DNA from 3 places in the Paenibacillus sp. Negev47 genome. Region 1 is predicted to be linked to each of the others. Evidence: riboswitches for the same ligand, from Rfam matches in the RefSeq annotation. Region 1 holds a riboswitch; each other region holds the start of a gene.

Evidence for each region. A riboswitch is a leader RNA that binds a small molecule or an ion and turns the genes downstream of it on or off. The one in region 1 is predicted to bind thiamine pyrophosphate.
Region 2: linked by a shared signal. The riboswitch ahead of AC4G47_RS25665 (ABC transporter ATP-binding protein) and the one ahead of thiC (phosphomethylpyrimidine synthase ThiC) in region 1 are both predicted to bind thiamine pyrophosphate.
Region 3: linked by a shared signal. The riboswitch ahead of AC4G47_RS02235 (ABC transporter substrate-binding protein) and the one ahead of thiC (phosphomethylpyrimidine synthase ThiC) in region 1 are both predicted to bind thiamine pyrophosphate.

Annotation. Positions count from the first base shown of each region.
Region 1 is NZ_CM177754.1:5,909,608-5,916,981, forward strand. It holds gene thiC (phosphomethylpyrimidine synthase ThiC) at 1-1,383, opposite strand, end outside; TPP riboswitch at 1,802-1,915, opposite strand; gene AC4G47_RS26590 (IclR family transcriptional regulator) at 2,064-2,807, opposite strand; gene AC4G47_RS26595 (alpha/beta hydrolase) at 3,168-4,193, shown strand; gene AC4G47_RS26600 (Fe-Mn family superoxide dismutase) at 4,351-5,631, shown strand; gene AC4G47_RS26605 (hypothetical protein) at 5,779-6,003, opposite strand; gene AC4G47_RS26610 (lipoate--protein ligase family protein) at 6,075-6,926, opposite strand; gene folE (GTP cyclohydrolase I FolE) at 7,127-7,374, opposite strand, start outside.
Region 2 is NZ_CM177754.1:5,699,499-5,706,872, reverse strand. It holds gene AC4G47_RS25670 (ABC transporter permease) at 1-353, opposite strand, end outside; gene AC4G47_RS25665 (ABC transporter ATP-binding protein) at 340-1,107, opposite strand; TPP riboswitch at 1,268-1,370, opposite strand; gene AC4G47_RS25660 (radical SAM/SPASM domain-containing protein) at 1,652-2,527, shown strand; gene AC4G47_RS25655 (pectate lyase) at 2,853-3,521, shown strand; gene AC4G47_RS25650 (ECF transporter S component) at 3,906-4,499, shown strand; gene AC4G47_RS25645 (ABC transporter ATP-binding protein) at 4,500-6,077, shown strand; gene AC4G47_RS25640 (energy-coupling factor transporter transmembrane component T family protein) at 6,052-6,846, shown strand; gene AC4G47_RS25635 (outer membrane protein assembly factor BamB family protein) at 6,947-7,374, shown strand, end outside.
Region 3 is NZ_CM177754.1:455,977-463,350, forward strand. It holds gene AC4G47_RS02205 (TetR family transcriptional regulator) at 53-652, shown strand; gene nfsA (oxygen-insensitive NADPH nitroreductase) at 645-1,388, shown strand; gene AC4G47_RS02215 (TatD family hydrolase) at 1,510-2,316, opposite strand; gene AC4G47_RS02220 (ABC transporter ATP-binding protein) at 2,421-3,329, opposite strand; gene AC4G47_RS02225 (ABC transporter permease) at 3,476-4,234, opposite strand; gene AC4G47_RS02230 (MTH1187 family thiamine-binding protein) at 4,234-4,524, opposite strand; gene AC4G47_RS02235 (ABC transporter substrate-binding protein) at 4,749-5,789, opposite strand; TPP riboswitch at 5,998-6,110, opposite strand; gene AC4G47_RS02240 (phospholipase D-like domain-containing protein) at 6,472-7,374, shown strand, end outside.

The sequences.
Region 1 (7,374 bases):
ACAAAGCATGGACGTGCCGAACCAGCCAATCATGGCCGCCCCAATGGCGGACGTGATGTGATCGTATCCCGGCGCGATGTCGGTCGTCAGCGGCCCCAGCGTATAGAACGGTGCTTCCTGACAGATCTCCATCTGCAAGTCCACATTTTCCTTGATCTTGTGCATCGGCACGTGACCCGGGCCTTCAATCATCACCTGCACATCGTGCTTCCACGCGATCTGTGTCAGTTCTCCAAGCGTCGCCAGTTCCGCCATCTGAGCTTCATCGTTGGCATCGTAGATGCTGCCTGGGCGGAGACCATCTCCCAGTGAGAACGCTACATCATACCTTTTCATAATCTCGCAGATTTCTTCAAAATGGGTGTACAAAAAATTCTCCTGATGATGCGCAAGGCACCATGCTGCCATAATGGACCCACCGCGAGACACAATGCCTGTCATCCGCTTGGCCGTCATCGGGATATAACGCAGCAGTACACCTGCATGAATCGTAAAGTAGTCCACACCCTGCTCTGCCTGCTCAATAAGCGTGTCCCGGTATAACTCCCAGGTCAGCGCTTCCGCTTCGCCATTCACCTTCTCCAGCGCCTGATACAGCGGCACCGTACCGATTGGCACAGGTGAATTGCGAATGATCCATTCCCGGGTGGTATGAATGTCTTTGCCTGTGGACAGATCCATTACGGTATCCGATCCCCAGCGTACCGCCCAGGTCATCTTCTCCACCTCTTCTTCGATGGAAGAAGATACAGCAGAGTTGCCAATGTTGGCATTGATCTTCACATGAAAATGACGACCAATCAACATCGGCTCACTCTCCGGGTGATTGATGTTAGACGGCAGGATGGCTCTTCCACTCGCCAGTTCCTGGCGCACGAATTCCGGCTCCACGCCTTCACGAATGGCAGCAAACTCCATCTCTGCCGTAATGACTCCCTGCCTCGCATAATGCATCTGAGTCACACAGCGTCCCGTCTGTGCTCGCAGCGGTTTGCCACGCAATCCAGGGTACTCTTCGGCTCCAGCTCTCTTCCCTCCGGGCTTTAATCCGTTATCCTCGGGTTTAACTGTACGGCCTTGGTAAGCCTCCACATCGCCACGCTCTGTGATCCAGCGGGTACGCAGGGCTGGTAGACCTGCCCGGATATCGGCATGAAATGCGGGATCAGTCATGGGACCGCTCGTATCGTAGACACGCAGCGGTTCGTTATGCTCCACCCCTTGGGGAGTATTCGTGTCATGAAGGGCTATTTCACGCTCCGGAACAGCAATGTCCGGCCGTGAGCCCTGAATGTAGACTTTGCGGCTGCCCGGAAAGGGCTGAACCCGTCCGGCCGCCTCTGTTTTCTTTTCCACCTGCTGACCCGTAAGTTCCTGTTCCATCGCTTGTTGTCCCGTTTGATCTCCTGTACTCATGTTCACTTGTCTCCTCCTTAGTGTTCCTTCGCTTGGTTTGGTTGGTATCATCATTAGCTCGCTTACGTACCTGTCCCAAATCAACGCAATGCAGAGAAGAAAGAGCGATCCTACACCAACCAGAGGAGACATCATTCATGTACAGTTCACAACATAACGGAGGTTACCACAGATCATGGATCTACACTGATTTCTCTCCTTATCCAAGCCCACTTTGCAGGTTATTGAAAAAGAAGCCCATGGAGTCCGCACTATATCGCCTGTTCCCTGTATATAAAAAAGCCGGTCCCCGAAGGAACCGACTTTTATGTCCATCACCAATAATGCACCTTCAATCAGCTCCTTAACGGAGCACTGCAAGGGTCACATTATGTGGTGGTTGTGGTCATATCGCCGATTACTTCCCTACGCTGGTATGATCCAGATCAGGTGCAAAGGGTCCGGAATCTCATGCGATTCCGTCTCAGTCCGGACAGTTCGGACTCCCCCAGTAACGTTAACAAGTTGCGGCTTACACAAGCCGCTGTTCATATGCAATGAAGCTGGCCCCGCTGGGCCGTCCATTACAGAGTAGCGCAACCGGAACATAAAAACAACCTTTATATTCCAGATTGCTAACTTAATTGGTGACAGACCTTACATCAACATCAGGATAACATGAGCCCCATCTGCGTAGCAGCTTCCTTTAGCACAGGTGCGTATTCGTGCAAAGTCTCCTGCGAGAGTCGGCTGACAGGTCCTGAGACCGAGAGCGCAGCTGCAATATTGCCTCTACGATCCATAATCGGCACCGATACCGCCGCAGCTCCCGGCTCACGTTCCTCGTAACTCGTGGCATATCCGTTATCCCGGATGTCTCCCATCTGCGCCAAATACACCGCTGGATCGATAAATACCGGCCATTCAGGCCCATTCATCAGTTCTTCACGGTCCTCGTCCGTCGCAAACGCCATCAAGACTTTGCTGGAAGCCCCGACAGATAGCGGGAGTCTAACCCCGACGGGAGCAACACGGCGAATTGCCTGATCACTTTGTACAGCCTGAATCCGAATCCGTTCACTGCCATCACGCAGGTACAGACTTACGGTCTCTCCCAACCGGTCTCTCAGTCGCTCCATTGCAGGCAGCAGCAAAATCGCCGGATCATCACTGCGTGACATATGGGCTGATAGCTCCCAGATTCGTATGCCAAGTCGGTACTTCTCCGTTGCCGCATCCCGGATGACAAAGCCTCGATCCTCCAGCGTAGCCATCAGGCGATGCACTGTACTTTTGTGCAAACCAATCTGACTGGCAATTTCGGTGAGTCCCAGATCACTGCGCGTGGTAAAACATAATAATATATCCAGCGCCCGTTCTACAGCCCGGACGGTTAACTTACGATCTTCCATGGCATAATGCCCTCCTCATGTTTCATCACATGAAACTTGGTTACATAAATTATATGAGAAACGGTCTCATCTGTAAACCAAAAAAGAGTCAAGATCTGAATAGGCCAAGTTATAAATATTTCCTTTTTATAAGACTAAATCCCCTGTAATTTACTCGCTAAGGGAATGTTACCCATATATCTTAAGAACTATATAACAATTGCGTAACAAATGCCCTCAATCAATTGACTTTGACTATATTGGAACATACGATAAAGATATATTACTTTAAGATATCGCTCTGAAGCAGGTTCTGAAATAGACGTAATTCTCTTTTCATGTCGTTGTTATCTTCAACTGAACTTCAAAGGAGGGGCATTCATGTATCCAACATCCCAGAGCGAAGCCCCGCTGCAAACAAAAGTGTCCGATCTGCCCTCTTCGTTATCACCGAGGCTGATTCGGTTCAAACATATTATCGTAGCGTTGCTGCTCTCCGTTGTATTTTTCCTGCTGTTTTGTTTTATTGCACTGCATGGTTATATCGCATGGGTATTATCCAACCCAACTGTAGCGCCTGTCTTCTCCAATCCGATGCAGGCCAAGAACATGAAGTACGAAGACATCACGTTTCCGGCAGCAGATGGCAGCCGGACGATGCAGGGATGGTATATTCCTGCTGACAACACTGCGAGCAAAACGATCATCTTCAGTCACGGATATGGTGCCAACCGTGAAGAAACATGGGTACCTATGTACGATCTGGCCCACTATGCCCATCAACTCGGGTTCAACGTGGTGATGTTCGATTACGGTTTTGCCTCCCAAGTGAACAAAGCTGTAGCCACAGGTGGGAAAGCCGAGTCACAGCAGTTGCTCGGTGCCATCCAGTTTGCCAAGCAGCGTGGTGCACAGGAATTGGTTGTCTGGGGCTTCTCGATGGGTGCCGGTACTGCGTTACAAACCGGACTCATTACGAAGGAAGTGGATGCGATGATTCTGGACAGTTCGTTCTTGCTTGAGCCGGACACACTGTACCACAACATTCACAACCAGATTGACCTCCCGCGTCAACCGACACTGGAGATTATGAAACTGTTGTTCCCCGTTCTGAATGGAACCGGATTACAGCAGATTCCGTATCAGGAAGTAAAAAAAGAGGACTATCCGTTCCCGATCTTCTTTATCCACGGTACAGAGGACGAGAAGGCACCTTACCCGATTGCAGAGGAGCTCGCTGCCAACCAGACCAATCCGTACTCGGATGTATGGATTGTCCAGGACGCGCATCATGAACTTATTTTCCGAGAACACTCGAAGGAATATATTCGCCGTGTCTCTACGTTCCTGAGTCATGTAACGAAGACAAGCAGTGACGATGTGCAGAACACCAATAGTGGAGAATAACCGTATTTAATAATCGAGTTTCTCGTTGATTCTTGAGCCCTCCGGGGCTCTTTTTTTTGCATTCATAGGACAACAGGCCAGTGGAATATACTCTTGGGACGCATTAAGCGACGGTATGAGCATGCATTAAAATTCATCTGAAGGAGGTCCACCAGATATGAACTGGTATGGATATGGTCACCTGCTGCCTCTGCGGACATTGGAGGAAATCCGTTTCTGGAAAGAGCAGGAGAAAGAACATACGCTAGTCATTCGTGCACTGGTCCCTGAACTGGAGCCCCCATACGTTAAGCTCCTGGAGGAATGGGAGGCTACTTTTGAGCACAGTGAGAGAGTAGCGAATCAGCTATTAAAGCAACTATTACCGGGAACCCATCCACCCGCCCCCTACATGATTGGTTGTGTTGATCAACTCATATCGGCTGCCCGCCAGCAATCCAGAGAGTTCATCAAACAGCTGTATGTTCTTCTGGAGCAAAGCGCTGCTGTTCAAGCTGTTCCGCTTACCAAAGTACTCATTTTGCATTTTATCCGCGAATCGGAGTATTTCCTCGGCGTACTGGATACACTCGGTCAACCTGGCGTCATGCAAGATTCGACCACAGAGCAATCTTTTTCATTGGAAAATGCGTTGCAAACAACGATTTCAGGGAACATCAATCGAGAGGCTATAGAAGCTCCATCTTCCATCGAGGGAAACGTGAATGCTCCATCTCCTTCCGCACATATCCAATCAGCAGCCGTCCAACCACCTTCTACCGGAACAACTCAAACCATGCCCAGCACTACAGCACCTCCAGTAAAAGAAAAGCCAGTTCCCATTGGTGGGCACACACTGCCACCACTTCCCTATGCTTACAATGCGCTGGAGCCGCATATTGATGAGCTGACGATGCGTATCCATCATGACAAACACCATCAATCCTACGTGGATGGACTGAATGTAGCGGAGAAGAAGCTGGCTGAGTCGCGGAAAAAGAATAACTTTGAACTCATCAAGCACTGGGAACGTGAACTTGCCTTCAATGGGGCAGGCCACTACCTGCATACGATCTTCTGGACGATTATGAATCCTGCTGGCGGCGGCAAACCTTCCGGTATGCTCGCAGAGCAGATCAAACGGGATTTCGGTAGCTACGAAGCATTCAAGAACCAATTCACGGAAGCCGCGAACAAAGTAGAAGGCAGTGGCTGGGCGATGCTTGTCTGGAGCCCGAGAGCACACCGCTTGGAGATTTTGCAGGCAGAAAAACACCAGAACCTGTCCCAGTCCGACATCGTTCCACTCCTGCCTCTGGATGTCTGGGAACACGCCTACTATCTGAAGCATCAGAATGAACGTAAAAAGTATATCGAGGACTGGTGGAATGTCGTCTACTGGCCGGCTGTGGCCGAACGTTACGAAACGGCACGCAAGTTATTGTGGCCACCTTACTAACATCGGGATAAGAGTGTATGTAAAAAAGAGATATCTCCAGCCGAATGACTGAAAGATATCTCTTCTAGAACTTCATACAAAAAAGCAAGTCTCCTGTTAAAGAGACTTGCTTGTATTTTGAGAGACTTCCTATTTCAAGATGCTCACTTAAGAAGCACAGCCCTCGCACGCCACATAGTTGTCGCCAACCTGTTTGCTAATTGCGATCAGGTCGCCCAACTTGATATCAGCTTCATCTGTAAACTCCAGATCGGCAATACGTGCAACGATCAGTGTAGCAGCCTCTTCCTTGCTTGTTGCCATTTGGCTGAACTCAGACTTTTCGCCTGTAGATACAACCTCATATAAGTACGTATATCTCAACGTTTCCATCCTAACACTCTCCTTCCGAAATCACATCATATCATCTCTATTACCCAATTCCAAGTCCAAGTAAAAAGAACTTAATCATAGCGCAGTTTCATCTGCTCAGCTGTCTGTCGTACCTCTTCAGAACCGACGCTTAACACGCGGCTTGTCTCCGCCTTGGGATAACGATTGCGCAGGGTTCGAACCAATGAGGCAGTATATGCCGCCGCAGAAGGCACACCTGCCAATTCTTTCAGACTGGCCATCGTGCCCGGCTGAACATCAGGATATCCTTCAATCGCCCCACCTGCTGCATGCTGATAGAATTTACGTACGTCTGCTGCCAATTGATCTCCCTGGCCTTCCACGATGATAAAAGCAGTAATGATATACGCCTTGGCTTGCCTGCGCTGGGCAATACCACAGAATTTAAGTCCACCTACACTGACATCATAATCCCCCGGGCAAAAAGCACCCTGCACTTCGCCTGTCTGCGCCTGATTCGACCACGGCGCTAGCGACTCGGCAATAATCGAAGCCATCTCCCGGAAATCATCATGAATATTAATGGCGTGTCCGGGATTAGGCAGAATCAGTGACACATTGACGATCCCTGGATTTAGAGGAACCGCGGCTCCTCCGGAAGGCCGGACACAGACCGCTGTACCCTGGCTTCTTATCCGTTCCATCGATTCTACAGCCTGTGGCAGCCTGCGGTCACGCAAACCCGCTACAAAGGCATCTGGATGTCGCCATATATGCGCAACAGGCAGATGTCCTACCCCGACCCGTCTGCACATGACTTCTTCCCATGCAAAAGCTTCGAGCACGCTGCTGCCGTGTCGCTTGAGTGGTGTCTCCCAGATTTGCAAACGCATTGTATGTTTATCCGCTTGTAGTCCCTTTTCCGGCTGAACCGGTTGATCTGAATGGGAAGGTACACTCATCGTTCCATTACCTCCGGCTAACGAATTCGGTTGTATGCATTCTATGAATGAGGAAAAACGCCATATATAAATAAGCCGGTTCCCCAGGGAACACGGCTTATTTATATCACATCCAATGGCTTCAGAAACTCGAAACTTCTGCTTCCAAAACCAAGAGGATCTAACCATCCGGCTTGTCCAGCAAGTGGACATACCCGATCTTAATCTTTTACCAAAGACAAGAACTCGGCACGTTGAGCGGGATTCTCACGGAAGGAACCACGTACAGCAGAGGTTACCGTCTTGCTTCCCGGCTTCTTCACACCGCGGGAACACATACACAAGTGCTCGCCCTCCACAACGACCATAACACCGTGTGGCTCTACGGCCTCTGTCAAAATGTCAGCGATCTGTGAAGTAATACGTTCCTGAACCTGCAGGCGACGTGTTACAGCTTCAACCAGACGAG
Region 2 (7,374 bases), 210 kb from region 1:
GCAATCAGCGGGATCGTCTGACTGATCACGATGAAGGGATATAAGGCCTTTTCAATCGAGCGATTCATATGCATGCCTGTCGCCAGCGCAATTCCGGTCACTATGGACAAGCCAAAACCAACAGCAACCTCCATAAAGGTAGCAGGCAGATGTATGGTCAGCAGCAGACGACGATGCTCAACCAGTGAGCCTGCGATGGCCGTGGGTGCAGGAATGATGAAGGAAGGCACCCATCCCATACGTACAATCGTTTCCCAGATCGCCAGTAAAAAGAGCATGAGCAGAATGAACAAACCATATTGGGAAAACCACTTCGAGAGCCACGTCTGGACGCTAACCTTATCGCTTCGCATGCAATTGTTCCTCCAGTTGTCGTCTCATCTGCACGAGAGCCGGTTCGTAGATCAGGTCCGAATGCCTTGGACGTGGCAAAGGAACCGTCATTTCCCACAGTTGCTGACCTTGTCCGCCTGGAGTTAGTAGAATAATACGATCACTTAAAAGCAATGCTTCTTCAATGTCATGTGTAATAAACAGGACGGTTTGGCCAAAGCCCTCCCACAGCTCCAACAACCAGCGATGCATTTCTCGTTTGGTTAAGGCGTCGAGCGCACCGAAGGGTTCATCCAGCAACATGAGCTGTCCGCCTGTAAGCAAAGTACGAAGCAGTGCTACCCGCTGCCGCATGCCACCGGATAACTCATCCGGATAGGAATGTTCATAACCTGACAGGCCGAACCTGGCTAATCCAGCCATGATGTCGGCCCGCAGCTTGTCCTTGTTCTGTCGACCTGGTGCCAACTCAGCAGGTAGCATGCAGTTCTCCAAGACGGTCCGCCAAGACAACAGGAGATCTTTCTGCGGCATATAGGCGACTCGTCCGAGCCGTTGTCCTTGCGGTACATCGGCAATGTCGATGGTGCCGACGGTTGGCTCATGCAAGCCTGCGAGCAGCTTGAAGAGCGTGCTTTTACCTGATCCGCTGGAGCCAATGAGTGAGACAAATTCTCTCTGTTGAACCTGAAGCGACACATTGGAGAGTACGGGTGAATCTTTTTTTTCGGGAAAAGCGAAGCTTACGTTGTGAATGGTTACATGGTTGGCCATCTGATCCTCACCCCCTTAATGTCAGACTGGTGAAATAACAACGACATCCTGTGCTCTGCAAAAGAAACAAAAAAGACCCACCCATTTCCGGAGAAATGAGTGGGTCTGTAAGTTAGATCCGCAATTTATCTTCACATATACATGATAAAATTCCGCTTACTAAAAGGCCGCTCCACTTCCCTCCGCTGGTATGATCCAGATCAGGTTCAAAGGGTCCGAATAGTCATATTCGTCTCAGCCGCAGGGCTCCCCTAGTGCAAATGTACAAGATATGCAGTTGTGTGTTCAGCATATATCACTTGAACATGAACTGTAAAGAGGCAGCATGATGGAATTGTTGAGGTGAATTGGAGTCAGATCCGAGGAGCGAGGTTGTAATCATACAAATTTCAGTTGGAATGAATTTCTTTTGTCCCTCGTTGTGCTTAGAACAATCGAACAATTTACCTCGGCTCAAGAACCCGATATAATAGGGATGGCGCATATTGGCCGGATCACAAATGCAGGTGGGATTTCTCCCTCCTAAGCAGAATGGGGACCCGAGTTGAAAACGTTCAAAAAAGTATATATTGAGATCACAAGTATCTGCAATCTGGCATGCAGCTTCTGTCCGCAGACACAGCGTGCCAAAGGATTCATTGACCCTGAAGTCTTCAACAATATACTGGATCAAGTTAAACCACATACCAACCATATTTATTTACATGTCAAAGGTGAACCCTTGTTGCATCCCAAAATAGATCTGCTGCTTGATTCCGCACATGCGAAGGGACTCAAGGTGAACATTACAACGAATGGTACGCTGCTGCCCAAGACTCAGCATAAATTGCTCGGCAAACCGGCGCTGCGACAGATGAACTTCTCTCTGCACAGCTTCGATGGGCATGAAGGTTCAACTGATCGTGACGGGTACCTGAGCAACATCCTGTCTTTTGTACATGAAGCGGTGAAGCACAATGTTATCATCTCATTCCGGCTATGGAATCTGACGCAGGATAACTTTACGAATGCTCAGATGAATCGAAATCGGGAGACCCTTGAAGTGCTGGAACGTGAGTTCAATCTGGACTTTCGTATTGAAGAAAAAGTGGTTCCAGGCAGCGGGGTCAAAATCGCCCCAAATGTATACCTGAACCAGGATCATGAGTTCCAGTGGCCGAGTCTGGATGCACCGGAAGATGACGGGAAAGGATTTTGCCATGCACTACGCGGTCAGGCGGCTGTGCTAGTGGATGGAACGGTGGTTCCATGCTGTCTTGATGGTGAGGGTGTCATTAACCTCGGTAACGTGCACGAGAAGTCATTCTCGGAGATTATTGAGGGTGAGCGAGCCAACAATCTGGTGTATGGTTTTTCCAAGCGGGAAGCAGTGGAAGAGTTGTGCCGGAAGTGCGGGTATCGTCAGCGGTTTGGAGCCTAGAATATAAAGTGAATACAATCATGTTTTCATAAGATCACGTTGTCTGTAACAGATGATGTGGTCTTTGTTGTGTATATTGAGGTTGTAAATAGAGCATATCCGAAGTTGATATCGGTACATAACAAGTAAACACGGGACCACAAAGCATGCTGAAACATCAGGTTCTATGCTGGGAAGTGTAAAAGTGATCTAATGATTATTCTTGTCCCCTTCCTTATTTGGTAGGATTAGGTTGTATTTCAGACAGAGGTGCACCTCTGGCGAAATTCCAGTACAAGCTCAGGCTAGTACTACCAAAAAACGAGAATAAGGGAGGAATAAAGTTATGAAAAAAATGTTGACGTTGTTGCTGTCCGCTGGTTTGGTTGCTTCCATATTTGGTGCAGTTCCGGCTGCGGCTGCACCTACGGTTGTAAATTCAACTATTATTGTTCCAAAGAATACGACCTATGACGGTCAAGGCAAAACCTTTGTAGCCAATCCTTCCACACTGGGCGACGGATCTCAAGCAGAGGGTCAAAAGCCAGTCTTTCGCCTGGAGGCAGGGGCCACGCTCAAAAATGTAAATATCGGATCACCTGCTGCCGATGGTGTTCACTGTTATGGAAACTGTAATATATCGAATGTGGTTTGGCAGGACGTGGGCGAGGATGCACTAACATTGAAGTCGGCCGGAACGGTCAATATTACCGGCGGAGCAGCGTACAAGGCCTATGATAAAGTGTTCCAGATGAATGCAGCCGGAACGATTAACATCAAAAATTTCCGTGCAGATGATATTGGCAAGCTGGTTCGCCAAAATGGTGGAACTTCCTTCGCAGTTAACATGACCCTGGATAACTCCAACATTTCCAATGTGAAAGATGCAATTATGCGTACAGACAGCAGTACATCACAAGGAAAAATCACGAATACACGGTATTCCAAAGTACCAACGTTGTTCAAGGGTTTCGCTTCAGGAAAAACGAGTCAGTCCGGGAATACGCAATATTAAGGCATTGCCACAAATACCCATCTGATGTACATTAGAAGCAATGAAATAAAGTGAACCGGGAGCTCAATGAAGTTGGGCTGAGAGAGTGGCCTTGTGCCGCTGACCGTACATCTGATCTGGGTAATGCCAGCGTAGAGAACATGGATTTACAATGTGTAAGGGTGAATTGTGCAAAATTAACGTGGGATAACAACAGGACTTCTTTCGGCTGTGGTGAACTTTTTGCTACAACAGGAGAAGGATTGATATTCCGTCTTTGCGTCAACCATCCAATACATGATTGTGAGAATTGTACACTGTACGTAAGGCCTGCCCGGAACCGGGGAGGCTTTTTTTGTTTACTTTAATAAACCCGACGGGGAGCAGAGGAAGGAAGTAGAGAAGATGGCAACAACAGCAGGCAACAAGCGATTGAAACTAACAGATATTCTGGTAACCATCGTGATCGCAGTGGTGTTTGGCGTGATTTATAAGATATGGGGACCTACATATGACCTGATGAAACCATTCGGCGTTCATGCAGAGCAGATGATCTACGGCATGTGGTTTATGGCCGGCACGTTTGCTTTTGTCATCATTCGTAAGCCGGGTGTGGCGATTCTTGCTGAGGTTGCAGCTTCAACGGTGAGTGCTTTTCTGGGCAGTGAATGGGGCATGTCCACATTGGTGTATGGTCTGTTGCAAGGATTGGGAGCCGAGATATTCTTCGCCGCATTTCTGTATCGAAAAACCAATCTGTTCGTCACCTGTCTTGCAGCCATAGGTGCGGCGGCGGCTTCGCTTGTGCTGGATTACCAGTACGGGTATATTGATTCACTCTCGGCATGGAACTATACGTTATTTATCGGCTTCCGCTTCATTGGAAGTATCCTGATTGCCGGAGTGTTCGCTTATTATCTCGCCAAAGCATTGGAACTGACAGGTGTAACACGCTCACTCAGACCGGTATCCAAACAGGATTATGAGGCTCTGGATTAGATGAACGGGGAAGGGAATTCGCAAGCGGTAAGTGTAACGAATCTAAGATGCAAGTTCCCGGGAGAGAAAGCCTTGGTATTTCAGGGCTTGTCTCTCTCTGTGCGTCAAGGGGAGAAAGTATTGTTGCTTGGTCCGAGCGGCTCCGGTAAATCGACGTTGTTGCAAATACTGAGCGGTCTGATACCACGTTCGGTTGAGATCCCGATGAAATGTGATGATATTCAGATTCCTGCCAAAGCCGGAGTAGTCTTTCAAGACCCGGACACCCAGTTCTGTATGTCCTATTCGGATGAAGAGATCGCATTTGTGCTGGAAAACCGAAATATACCGCGTGAAGAAATGGCGGATCTGATTGAATATTATCTGAACCAGGTCGGATTATCCTTTGAACAGAATCGGACATGGATCCAATCCATGTCTCAGGGCATGAAGCAGCGTCTTGCAATTGCATCGATGTTGGCGATGGACCCGGAGGTGCTGTTTCTGGATGAGCCCACCGCATTACTGGATGATGAAGGGACTTCCCAGGTGTGGGATACCGTCAAACGGATTGCCAGTGACAAAACGTTAATCATTGTTGAACACAAAATTAATGAGATTGTGGATATGGTTGATCGGATTATTGTGTTATCTCCAGAGGGAGAGATCGTGGCGGATGGCCCCTCGCAACAGGTATTTACGGAGGAAAGGGAAAAATTGAAGGCTTATGGAATTTGGTATCCAGGCGTGTGGGAAGAGCGGGAACAGGAGCAGGCAACAAAGGAGGAAGAGGGAAGTATTGCTGGAGAACTCCGGGCCTGTGCGGATCAGGGCTTTGGGAGCTTGGAAAGACAGCGAGCATCTGGTTTATCCGAAACAACGGGTATATCCCCGATATCTCACGTATCATCCCTATCGCCTGTATCACCGCCACATCAGCCTGCACTGGACTTACACCAGTTCACTGGATGGCGTGGGAAAACGCCCTTCATCCAGGTGGAACAGGCCAAGGTATGGCATGGGGATTGGATTGGGATTGTCGGAGCCAATGGAGCTGGTAAAAGTTCGTTGTTATTATCCCTGATGAATATTCTGAAAACGACAGGTGATTACCAGGTTGATGGTCAGCCCTCCGGCAGGACGGAACAACTTGCAGATCGAATTGCGTTTGTATTTCAGAATCCTGAATTTCAATTTGTGACCAACACCGTCGCGGAAGAAGTGGGATTCTCCCTGCTTGGAGGCAGGCTTACAGCGGAAGAAAGACGTATCAAAACGGATCACATGCTGAAGCAATTTGGACTAATCGACCTGTCCGAGCGTCATCCCTACCAATTATCCATGGGACAGAAACGGCGTTTGAGCGTGGCTTCCGCACTGGTCAGAGAGCAGCGAATTCTGCTGCTGGATGAGCCTACATTTGGGCAGGATGCCCGCAATACGTTCGCCATGTTAGCACAACTGGAGCAATTGCGGCGTGAAGGAACAGCCATTGTGATGGTTACCCATGACCGTGAGATTGTAAAAAGATATTGCACCCGAATCTGGACGGTAGATGAGGGGAGGTTATCTGATGCAGCTGTCGTTTCCTCATCGTGAGACCTGGCTTCATACCGTCAATCCCGGACTGAAAATGATTATTCTGACGATGATGTTTGTCATCGTTATCCTCATTCATAACCTGAATGTAATGGCCAATGTTGCTGTGGCTATGATGCTGTTACTGTGCTGGACTGGTCACCCGTGGTACAGATTGATGCTGTATGCATCACCATTCATTCTGGTATTTATCTCCACATCTACAGGTATGATGATGTTTGGTAAGGGAGAGACCACGTGGTATAAGTGGGGACTGATTCATATTACAGAAGAGAGCTTCTATCGCGGACTGCACTTGGGATTTCGCTCGCTGAGCATGGCAGCGGCTGGCTTGCTGTTCGGACTGACAACCAAGCCGGTTAGACTATTTTATTCCCTAATGCAGCAGTGGAAGCTTCCCGCCAAATATGCCTATAGCTTTTTGGCCGCGATGCGTATGATCCCGATTCTGCTGGATGAATTCCAGACGCTCCGTTACGCCATTCGTATTCGTGGAACAAGGCAACGCGGCTCACGCTGGAACGTGTATGGTACACTCAAGCGTTATGCTATTCCGCTGCTGGCACAGAGTATTCGCCGTGCACAACGAATGGCGGTAGCGATGGAAGCGAAGGGGTTCGCGGATGGCGCGCGTCGAACATATTACATTCAGATCGGCTATTCCCGGGCAGATCTGTGGTTCGTATTTTATTATATCCTCACCTTAACAGCTGCTTATTACATGGGGGTCACCTTTCCTTATCATGCTACGATGTTGGATGTAAGGTAATACTGGAAGATAGCGAGAAATATATTGAGGTGAAAGGTAACTTTTTCCTGTTTGCGACGTCTATATGGAAATAAATTCTAATGGATGGGGATGAACGAGCGTGAAGACGGTTCCTGACTGGCAGAGAATAGGCTACAAATGGATTACCTTGACTGGAGTATCTGCTGTGCTGTTGACGGGATGGATGCTGCTGGATTCCAAAATGGTCGCCCTTGGAGGACAAGCTTCGGCTACAACGCCACAAGCGTTGGGGGCAAGTTCCCAAGCCTTAACTGCAAAGTTGGCCTACAGACAAGGAGATACCGTTACGCTCATGAATGACATCCCTCTGTTCAAAAACAGAAGGGACGGCAGTGTGGCTGCTGACCAGATGAGGATTGAATACTATACGACGAAAAGCGAAAAGTATACGTTGGCATCGGATCGTGGCGAGTGGGTACAGCTCAAGTCATCTGATCATGGAGACTTCTGGCTGCCAAGGTGGTATGCGCTGAAGGAGAGCAGAAGTATGACGAAAATGGCTCCCCA
Region 3 (7,374 bases), 1.3 Mb from region 1:
AGCCCTTGAGCTGGAGCGGATGAAATGAACGGACAAGAGGGAGCGGGACGGAATGACTGAACCGGAATTGGATATCAAAACGAGGATATTGCTTGCAGCCAAGAAGCTTTTTGCACAGCAGGGGTATGACGGGACGAGTGTTCGTCAAATCTGTGATGAGGCGGGTGCGAACGTGTCACTGGTCTCATACCATTTTGGCGGCAAAGAAAAGGTGTTCGAAGCCTTATTTGAACATTTTTTCCCGGATCATATGATGAACTCACTGGCGGAAGAGTCCATGTCCTCGCCTGTGGAAGGTATCCGACGAATTATTGGTGAAGTTGTGAAGTTCACGATGACGGATCGGGAGATGAGCGATATTGTGCAGCTTGAAATTACACTGCGTACACATCGTACAGCTACCGTATTTCGTTTCCTGGACCCTGTCTGGACCCGAGTGAGGGAACTGCTGCAAGAAGGAAAAGACCAGGGATTGTTCCAGATCGAGTCCGTATCTTATGCGATGCTCCAGGTGATGGGTGTGGCTTTGGCACACAAACGGGCCAAGAACTCACGATTTGGCTTTGATTATCAGGACATGAATACAGAAGAGCTCGCAGAGCAGACGATTGAGTTCGTACTTCGAGGATTGGGAGTGAACAGCCATGAATGAAACCATTGAATTGATGATGAAACACCGCTCTGTACGCAAATTCAAGCCAGACCCGGTGAGTGATGAGCAGCTTGCAGCCATCGTAGCGGCGGGTCAGATGGCTTCTTCTTCAAGTAGTGTACAAGCCTATACCGTGATTGCTGTGACAGACATAGAACAGAAAGCCAAGCTTGCTGAATTGGCAGGCAATCAGGCCTACGTCAATGAATGTCCCGTGTTTCTCGTATGGTGTGCTGATCTATATCGACTGAGTGATGCTGCGAAACGTCATCTTCCTGAAAAGGAATCGTATGCCGATTCGACCGAGAATTTCATGGTAGCCACGATTGATGCTGCACTGGCTTCTCAGAACGCCGCTCTTGCAGCAGAGTCACTCGGATTCGGAATTGTATATATTGGCGGGCTTCGCACCCGGATTGAGGAAGTCGCTGAGCTGTTGGGATTACCGGAGGGGGTATATCCGGTGTATGGCATGTGTATTGGTGTTGCAGATCAGGAAACGGGAATTCGGCCACGTCTGCCACTGGATGCAGTCCTTCATCATAATCGTTATAATGCCGAGCAGACCCTGCAAGGTGTTGAGCGCTATGATGAGACAACGACGGCGTACATGAAAGAACGGACTAATGGTGAACGAACGACTCCGTGGTCCGAACTGATGGCGAAGCGCTTGACTGAGCCGACACGGTTGCAGGTGAGACCGTTCTTGGAAGGCAAAGGATTCTTGAAGCGTTAAGTTTGATATGTAGATTAGAAGTCAGTCGGGGCAAAGCCGACTGACTTCTTTGTGTTGAGCTGTAATGTGTTGTGCTGTATTGGCATGACGAGCAAGTGTACTTGCTTTTACCTGATTGTACTCAAGTTAAGCCGTAGAAACGCTTTGTGTTCTGATAAAAGAGACGAGCTGCCCGTTCCGTTCCCATGCCGGTGATCTCACTCCATGCCTGGATAACCTGTCTGGTCATGGCCGGGTGTGTCATTCGTCCCTGAAACGGCCCTTCGAAGGGCCAAGGTCCGTCGGTCTCGGCCATGACTTGCTCCGATGGATATTGCCGGGCGAGTTCACGAATCTCTTCTTCGTAATGAATATCTGGCGTGAAAGAGATGAAATAGCCGTTGTCAGCCATGCGACGGATGGTTTCGTGAGATCCCTTGAACCAGTGGAAATGGGCGCGTCGGAACTGATATTTCTCCAGCAAATCACAGACGATATCCGCATCTTCGTATACCGCATGAAGGACAAGCGGTTTGTTGTGCTTTTTGGCGAGCTGGATGAAACGTTCAAGCAGTTCGATATACCCGCTCTGATCGAAGCGCTGCCCTGCATGCTCCGCTTCCTGACGGTTGTAATAAGGAAGCCCGACTTCTCCTATGGCTGTAGCTTGTCCAATATGCTTCTCGATCCATTGGAAGAACAGGTCCATTTCTGCAGCGGAAGGCAGTTCCTGTTCCGGATGGAAACCGAAGGCCGGATAGATGGTGCGGGGGTGTTGCTTTGCAAGCTCTAGGTTGGCTTGGGCAGAAGCAAGATTCATGGATACCGCAATGACCGCTTCAACCTGCTGAGAAGGGAAAGTGAGCAGCATCTCACGTTGTTCGTCAGGGGTGTACTGATCCAAGTGAATATGAGCGTCAATCAATGGTGCGAAAGCTTGAGAATGCATGAGGAATTCCTCCTTGTGTTCATATATATTTTAACGATGTTACGCAGAATTTCTCATGGCGGGTCACCCATTAAAGGAAAATAATAACTTAAAAACCCGCGCTATCAAGATAGCCGGGCTTTCTGTTGTTCTTCTCTCATCGACTGTGCAATCTGCCGTTTACGTTCGAGGAATGCGGATTCTTCCGTAATTTCTTCTCGTCTTGGGCGATCAAAAGGAACATGCACCTCGTGCAACACCGTTGCAGGTCGGTTGGATAACACATAGACCCGATCCGCAAGCAGCAATGCTTCTTCGATATTGTGGGTGATGAACAGCACCGAGCGGCGGTTCTGTTCCCAGATATCGAGCAGCCAGCGCTGCATGTCGCTACGTGTCAGTGCATCCAGCGCGCTGAAAGGTTCGTCCAGCAGCATGAGTTCCTGCGGACTGAGCAGGGCGCGCAGAAATGCAGCACGCTGCTGCATTCCGCCCGACAGCATATGAGGATATGCTTGCTCGAACCCGGCAAGACCCACGCTGCTTAACCACTTTCGAGCCTCCGCAAGTGCTTCGGCCCGAAGGGGAGCATGTGTGGCTACTTCTCCAGCAAGCAGTACATTGTCCTCAATGGTACGCCAAGGGAAGAGGGCAGGCTGTTGTGGCATATAACTAATCTTTCCACGTTGTCCCGTTACCTTCTGACCATTCATTAGCACTTGGCCTTCCTGTGGCTTCAGCAGACCGCCGATGATATGGAACAGGGTGCTTTTGCCACAGCCGGATGGCCCAACGATAGCGACAAACTCGCCTTGCTCGACAGTTAGGGACAGGCCGTTCAGAACCGGTAGCCTGCTGCGCCGTTCGCGGAATGATGCATGAACGTCAATGACGTCCAGTGCAGGCGGAACCAGAGCATTAGCAGTATTGTCAGGTCGATCAGGGGTAGCCGGGTGAAGCTTTTCACCGTGCTTTGGCTCCATTGCGCGTGCTCCTCGTCCAGGCTGGACTTGTTCGTCCTGTTGCCAATTCATATGGTCATCACTTCCTAATATACAGATTACATCTTCTTATTTAATTGTCATCACAGCTTCCCCTTGTGAGATGTGCATACGTGTTATTCACAACTACTATGGCATCATGCCACACTGTGTACTACTTGGTATATCCACACATTTTATTACCGCTTCTGTGGACGCCAGCGCACGAGCAGCTTCTCCAGTAGCGCAATGAGCAGGAAGAGCAGCAAGCTGAGCGCGACAATAATCATGATGGCCACGAATAGGCGATCTGTGCGATAAGCTGACTTTTGCAGCATCATATAATATCCAATGCCCTTGTCTGCACCAATCCATTCGGCGATGATGGCACCCATCACGCTATAGGTAGCGGCAATTTTGACACCGGAGAACACCGATGGCAGGGCATGGGGAAGCTCCAGCTTCCAGAAGATCTGGTGACGTTTGGCACCAGCCATGCGCATATAGTTCATCATCGCGGCATCAGTACGGGTCAAGCCGTCCATGGCCGCCACCGCAACGGGAAAGAAGCAGACCAGGATGATCGTAATCAGCTTGGGCAGCAGCCCGAATCCGAACCAGATTAACAGGAGCGGCGCCAGCGCGATGGTCGGAATATTTTGACTAAGAATAAGTAAAGGATACAGGGCTGATTTGAGAAAAGGGACCAAATGGAGCACCATCGCAATCAGCAATCCGACCGCCGTGCCTGCCGCGAATCCGATCAGCGTTAACTGAATGGTTGCGGAGGCGTGCATGCCAAGTCGCTCGGCCTGGGATGCCGCTTCGCGGGCGATGTCGGACGGTGCCGGCAGCATCCATTTCTCGATATGGAACAGGGAAACGGCCCCCTGCCATATCGCTATAAAGAGAATAACCGCCACAAAGGGCGGCCATACGCTTTTGAAATAGGCGTGCATTAGCGATATTTCTCCGTCAGGGTGTCCATGCTGAAGCCGGTAGGGCTATGGGCGATTTTGATCTGGGAGATGATGCTTGGGCTGCCAGCTTCCACAAGTACCTCATGCATCTTGCGGACAACCTCCAACAGTTCCTCCAGTTCCCCCTCCATGGTGGTGTCGAGCGGGTTCACCTGATACTTCAGACCAGATTGTTGAATAACTTCAATGGCGCGATCTACGTAAGGATAAGAGTTCTCGCCATTTGGCGTTTTCGGAATAACTTGAATGCTAAGCAGTGTGCTTGCCATGAGAGATCACAGCTCCTTTCGAATGGGTGGTATAAGTCGAACATAGCGAATGTACACTTTACCACTCCGATTGCAGTACCCTCCTCCGATCGCTGTTATCCCCGGATTTCTTGATTCCTTTTCAATGGGGAAATCCGGGGATAAAGGCGAACACTTTGTTTCTTCAGATGGGTTCTGCACTCTTCGTTCTTGTGTACATAAAGGTCAACTTAACAGTTAGATTATTATTTGGGTAAAAACTCGTTCGTATATGCCTTGCTCACATCGATCTGTTCATCCAGCAGTTTTTTGCTAAACATCCAGTCGGTGTAGTTCTGCCATACTTCCTGTTTTTGTTCACCCCAACGCGGGGCGTCATCCGTGTACTTCGGACTAAGCCATTTCTGGCTTGCCAGTACCAATTCCTTGTCCAGATCCGGTACGGCCTTGATCAGAATGTTCGCTGCGTCTTCGGGATGATCAATCGCATATTGATACCCTTCGGAAGTGGCTTTCAGGAATGCTTTCACCAGATCAGGGTCATTCTGAATCGTCTGCTCGTTCGTTACGAGGACAGGCGTGTAGTAATCCAATGCTTCTGAATAATCCTTCACATATAACATGTCGATCGGTTCCCCGCGCAGTTCGGCTTCGATACCCGTCCAGGCGTAGAAAATCCACGCGAAATCAATGTCCCGTTTCACTGCGGTGAAAAAGTCGGCATCACCCATGTTAATATTTTTCACTTTGGATACATCGGCTCCGTCGCCTTCCATAATGGATTGCATCACGGCTTCTTCCACTGGGGAACCCCAACCGCCATAGGTTTTGCCTTCAAAGTCTTTCGGTGAATTAATATTCCGATCCGCCGGAGCAGCGAATCCGGATGTATTATGCTGAATAACTGCTGCGATGGAGACCAATGGAACACCCTGTGTGCGGGCTTGAGTTACACTCTCCTGATAGCTTACGCCAAAAGGCACTTCATTGGAGGCAACCATTGTATCTGCGCCACCGGCACCTGGTTGTACAATCTCTACGTTCAAGCCCTCAGCCTTGTAAAAACCTTGATCTACAGCGGCATACAGGCCGGTATGATTCGTATTCGGTGTCCAGTCGAGCACCACTTTAATATCTTTCAGGGCGGAAGTGTCACCTTCGTTGCTGTTTTCGGTGTTCGTGTTGCCGTTCTGCCCTGCTGGGGCAGCTTCTTTGCCGCCACATGCGGCTACAGTCACCATAAGCACGCATAAGAGCAACAATCCCATTGTTTTACGCCATTTCATCTGTGGTTCTCTCCTTCGGTATGTCCGGCCGAGTGGCACGGGGTACTCCTTGGCTTCATATCCAATCATCTTGCATAAATCGACAGATTTATACCAGTTGAGATCTGGATGACGTTATTTTTTATTCAAAAAGAACGTCAAAAAAGCGCCCCGTAATCCGGGACGCGTGCAGGCGTTAGAGAGGTGGCGTTCAGCCATAGGGCTGTGCCAATTCGATATACTCCGATTCCTACGCTGGCATGATCCAGATCAGGTCTAAGGGTTAGTATCTTGGTGGGATACACTCTCAGCCGGCCAATTCCGACTCCCCTGGGAAACTATGAAGTTACGGGCATTACTAGGGTAATTATAGGCCAGCAGGTGGAACGTGTCCAGTCAGGAACTGGATGGGGGCACGTATGAATTAATCAAAGAGGCCATTATACATGAGTATAACGACCTCTCTAGATGTGTGATTTTTATCAATTATCGTGGCGAATTATAAAAGGAAAGCTGACTGAGTGCAAAAGCATCGGATTTCGGGTCATAGCCTACCTGTTTCTGAGTCGCTCCGAGCTGAGCTTTTGATCGTTTGACCTTGACCGGAGTCGCTTGATTAATTAAACAACATAATTTAGATACAGAAGGAGATAGTACTGCTATACAAATAATTACTTTTTACATAAAAATGGGGGCGTACTGAATGATCTTTAAAACCATATTCGCAATTATTCTGTCCTATTGTGTATACGTTTTTTTCACAGCTTACCTTTTATTTTTGGTTCTGTCTCCATCTACTATTGAAAATACGGATATGCAAAAATCGTTAACAGGAGGAAGTACAACAGATCGCGTATTGCTCTTGGAGGACGGCTTTCAATCCGGTCAGGTGAGAATCCAGACCATTCGAGAGGCGAAAACAAGCATCGACCTGGCTTATTACTCCATCCAAAAAGGAAAAACATCTCAACTCTTTTTTGCTGCTTTATTCGATGCAGCTGATCGGGGTGTTCATGTTCGAATCATTTTAGACGGGATTTTTCACAACATGCGCGGAGAATTGCGTGATATTCCAGATGCCATTGCAGCTCACCCCAATGTGGAGTTAAGGTATTATGAACCACTCCACATATTTATGCCATGGACATGGCATAACCGTCTGCATGACAAAATCCTTCTTGTCGACAACACATATGGCATCATTGGCGGCCAAAATATTGGTGATAGATACATGGCATTGCAACCCCAAAAAGACTATGTATTCGATCGGGATGTCCTTGTTTACAATCCAAACCATAATACGAACAGCACGGTTGTTGAAATGAAAAAATATATAGATCGGTTATGGAACCATCCATTCACCAAACTAGAAAAACATGCAAAACGTCAGCATCATGCAAAGGGGTTAAAAGAGCTGGCTCAGCTGGCTCAGTTATATAAAAAAGCTCGGGCTCAGAGCGATCCTTTTGTTAAAGTGTTGCCGAAGGAATGGGCTCAAGGAGCTCTTCATTCCGACCACGTCGCTTTCATTCACAATCCAATCCAAAGGCTGTATAAAGACCCGACCATGTGGAGAGCATTTGTTCATTTTGCCAATCAAGCAAAG